2 regions of the Shewanella sp. 38A_GOM-205m genome follow, and region 2 is predicted to be linked to the other one. Evidence: predicted binding sites of a transcription regulator. Region 2 holds the regulator's gene; the other holds the start of a gene.
The links. The regulator sigma-54, encoded in region 2, starts transcription at its own class of promoters, with help from an activator protein. The targets are predictions, from matches to a motif close to GTTGGCACGNNNNTNGNNT.
Positions count from the first base shown of each region.

Region 1: N512_RS23655 (flagellar hook-length control protein FliK) is a predicted target of sigma-54. The motif match lies at 1,022-1,040, and genes of this name have one in related genera.

Region 1 covers NZ_JADP01000001.1:270,691-272,894, reverse strand. Annotated here, with positions in the region: gene N512_RS23655 (flagellar hook-length control protein FliK) at 1-948, opposite strand, end outside; gene fliJ (flagellar export protein FliJ) at 1,096-1,545, opposite strand; gene fliI (flagellar protein export ATPase FliI) at 1,668-2,204, opposite strand, start outside.
Region 2 covers NZ_JADP01000003.1:248,959-251,162, forward strand. Annotated here, with positions in the region: gene lptB (LPS export ABC transporter ATP-binding protein) at 1-376, shown strand, start outside; gene N512_RS0104250 (RNA polymerase factor sigma-54) at 472-1,935, shown strand; gene hpf (ribosome hibernation promoting factor) at 1,967-2,204, shown strand, end outside.

The sequences.
Region 1 (2,204 bases), on a different contig from region 2:
GTCACTCACGGGGCTTCGTACCTCGGCAACAGTCTGAGCACCTTTCACCTCAGCCTTGAGTAAGCTGGCGAGAACATCCTTGGCTGCAGCTTTGTCACTCTTGCCGTCAGCGCCGACAGACGTTGCCGCCGCGGCCACCGCAGCACCCAACTTGCCGGCAGTATCTGCCTTGGCCTTATCGGCAATTGCGCTTTGCGCCAAGATCTTGTCACTCTTTTCCTCAGCGGCATTGAGCACAGCTTCACGAACCACTGCAGCCATACCATCCTGAGTCGCCGCCTTACGCGTTGCCTTATCAGCATCCGGCCAACCCATTTGTTGCTCGCCTTCCTGAGACTTGGCCTTTTCCGCTGTTGCAGCCGCCTTGTCGAGAGCCAGCAAAGGAGCATCGATAGTTTCATCCTCTGCTTTGCTATCGCCTTTGCTTGCCGCTTTCTCATCTGTATCGTCCAGTTTGGCACTGTCTTGTTCACTCTCGTCGCCTTCGTCAGCGGCAATCATCTCTGCGCCGTCCAGACTATCTGTCACTACCATGCCAAGCTCGGCACTCCCCTGCTTGAGGTTTTCCAAGAGCTTCATCTGCTCTTCGGGAGACATGGCCTTGATCTCATCTTCTTTGAGCCCGGTGAGAGCGGCAATCTGTTTCAGCAGGCTCACCTCATCCACTTCGGTGACTATGGTTCCGTCTTCAGACGGCAATTTCTTGCCCATGGCTATCTGCCCCAGAATAAGCGAGACATCGACGGCCTGCTCAGCTTGGGCACCTTCTCTGTTAAGACTGCCAGCGCTAAATCCCGGCTTGGCGCCTTGCGAGTCGAACGAAAACTTAGCCTGCGCCTGTTGATAAGCGGCGAAAAAAGCTTCGTTATCAGTAGATTGTAGTGCATCTGTGGCGGCGACTCCCTTGCCGCCCGCATTGCCGATCAGGATATTGGATAACTGCTGCATGCCTTCCTCCAGCACCTAGGCCCTCAATAGATAAAGATAGGCCGAGTCAGAATTAATGTCTCTGTCTCAAACAAAGCAAAATTCACGCCAACAAAAAATATAGAATGAATATTAAGGAATTGTCCGGGAATGGATGTCGGAATGGGCTCAATGGTTGAGCTTGCGACGGAAAAACTGCTGGGAAGCAAACTCATCGATGAGTTTCTGCTCTTGTTTGGCGGCTTTGGCTTCGGCCTGCAGGGCTTTTTTCTCCAACAACATCTCCACCGCCTTACGCTTTTGCTGCTTCTCCAGCCAATATTGCTGTCTATAGCCCCGCTGCTTATCGGCCTCGGCGACCACGGCAAGTTGTTGCCCTATGGCATCATCTACCTGACGCACAAATCGATGAAACTGCTGGTAATAGGAGGCGCCAATGCTCTGCCCCTGCTGGGCATCGAGTTGCTTCATATAGTCGAGACGGTATTCCTGCAGCGCCTGCAGCTGAGATTTACGCCTCTGGCATTCCATTTGCGCGGCTTTAAGCTGCAGCGCCGCCTGCTCTTCGGCTTCGACCGCCAGTTTCAACACTGTGTGCAAAGGATCGGATTTAGCCATCTGTAGTATTATTCCTTAAAATTGCCTGCCTTACGGGCCTTAACCCGGCTCTCTATTGAGATCAGGCTCCCCTATTGTCACTGCATTTTTGTCGAGCACGCAAACTCCCGCACTGAATGGCATTACACCTTACATTGGGCAGCAAGCTGCCCCAACATTTGCTGGCAATCGCTGAAACTAATGGCATCGCGCATCCCCTGCCGCAAAAAGGCGTTCATGGCGGGTTGCAGGCGTATGGCGTTGTCGATACGCGGATCCGAGCCTTGGGAATAGGCACCAATGGAGATCAGATCCCGGTTTTGTTGATAGAGCGAATAAACCTGCTTGACGCGCCGCATCGCTTCCAGGTGCGCCTCGCTGATCACCATAGGTGCCACCCGACTGATGGAAGCTTCAATGTCTATCGCCGGATAATGCCCTGAGTCGGCCAAGGCCCGTGACAACACTATGTGACCGTCCAAAATGGCCCGCGAGGCATCGGCAATGGGATCTTGCTGATCGTCCCCTTCGGTAAGCACAGTATAGAAGGCAGTGATCGAGCCCTGCCCTTCACCGCCATTACCGGCGCGCTCCACCAAACGGGGCAACTTGGCAAATACTGAAGGCGGATACCCTTTGGTTGCCGGCGGCTCACCGACCGCCAGGGCGATTTCCCGCTG
Region 2 (2,204 bases):
ACTCGAACAGTTGCTGGAAGAATTCCATATTACCCACATACGTGACAGCCTGGGGATGTCCCTCTCCGGCGGAGAACGCCGCCGAGTGGAAATCGCCCGGGCATTGGCCGCCAATCCACAGTTCATTCTGCTGGATGAGCCGTTCGCCGGTGTGGATCCCATCTCAGTTATCGATATCAAGAAAATCATCGAACAGCTTAAATCCCGCGGTTTGGGGGTGCTGATCACAGACCACAATGTTCGCGAAACACTCGACGTTTGTGAGCGAGCCTACATAGTCAGCCATGGGCAGTTGATCGCCGAGGGCACACCCGCTGAAATCTTGGACAACCAGCAAGTGCGCGCTGTGTACTTAGGCGAACAATTCAGGCTATAGTTAGGATCATGTCATCCGGTGGCAATTCCGGGTATTATAGTTTGTTATTATTGAATTTTTTCCTTGAAAAATAACGAGTAGGGATTAGCGGTATAATGAAAGCGTCACTCCAGCTCAAACTGGGTCAACAGTTGACCATGACACCTCAGTTGCAACAGGCTATTCGCCTGCTGCAACTGTCGTCCCTTGAGCTGCAGCAGGAAATCCAGGAAGCCTTGGAAGCCAACCCTCTGTTGGAAATGGCCGAGGACAACCAGGATGACGCTATCGACGACAACCACAAGGAAAACGACGCCGGCGAGTTGAGCGCCAAGCAGGAAGATGGTTCCACGGTAGAAACCTCAGAGGCATTGAACAATGAGTCTATGCCGGATGAATTACCTATGGATACCACCTGGGACGAAGTCTTTACCGCCGCCAGTGCCTCCGGGCCGGCCATGGGCCGTGAAGATGATATGCCCTTCCAGGGGGAAACCAGCGAAGGGCTCTATGAACATCTGGAATGGCAGAAGAACCTGACCCCGTTTTCCGATACCGACGACGCCATTGCCACCGCCATTATTGATGCCATCGACGAGCAGGGTTATCTGACCCAGAGCACAGAGGAGATCCTCGAAGCCATGGGCAACCCTGAGATTGAGCTCGATGAAGTCGAGGCAGTACTCAAGCGGATCCAGCACTTCGATCCTGTCGGCATCGCCTCCAGAGATCTGCGCGAATGCCTGCTGATCCAGTTGCAACAGTTCAACGCCGACACCCCGCATCTGGCCGACGCCCGCTTGTTGATTGACGAACATCTGGATCTCATTGCCGCCCGCGACTTCCGCACCCTGATGCGCAAGACCAAGCTCAAGGAAGATCAGCTGCGTGAAGCCATCAACCTTATCCAGAGTCTCAATCCCCGCCCCGGCTTGCTGGTGCAGCCGATGGACGAGGAATATGTGATCCCTGATGTCAGCGTCTGGAAGAAAAACGGCCGCTGGGTAGTAGAACTCAACCCGGACTGTATGCCCAAACTCGGGATCAATCAGCAGTATGCTGCCATGGCTCGTAGCGCCCGCAGTCAATCAGACAGCCAGTTTATTCGTGGTCATCTTCAGGAAGCCAAATGGTTTATCAAGAGCCTGGAGAGCCGCAACGAAACCCTGCTCAAGGTGGCCAACTGTATAGTGCAGCTCCAGCAGGGATTTTTTGAATATGGTGAAGAGGCCATGAAACCCATGGTACTCAACGATATTGCCGAGGCGGTCGAGATGCATGAATCGACCATCTCCAGGGTCACCACGCAAAAGTATATGCATACCCCCAGGGGAATATTTGAATTGAAGTACTTCTTCTCCAGCCATGTCGGCACCGAAGATGGCGGAGAATGCTCTTCCACGGCGATCAGGGCTTTTATCAAGAAGCTCGTGGCAGCGGAAAACCAGAAGAAGCCTTTGAGCGACAGCAAGATGGCGCAACTTCTGGCAGAACAGGGAATCAACGTTGCAAGACGCACCATAGCCAAGTATCGCGAGGCTATGATGATACCACCGTCGAACCAGCGTAAGAGTTTATAAATCCACAGTTGGAAATTGGAGGAATCTTTCTATGCAAATCAACCTGACAGGACATCATATCGAGATCACCGACTCACTGCGTGACTACGTGGAAAGTAAGTTTTCTAAACTTGAACGCCATTTCGAACAGATCAATAATGTGCATGTTGTGCTCAATGTACAAAAACTGCAACAGATAGCCGAAGCCAAGATCCACCTCACAGGCGGCGAAGTCTATGCAACTTCTGAACATGCCGACATGTATGCCGCCATCGACGTTCTGATTGATA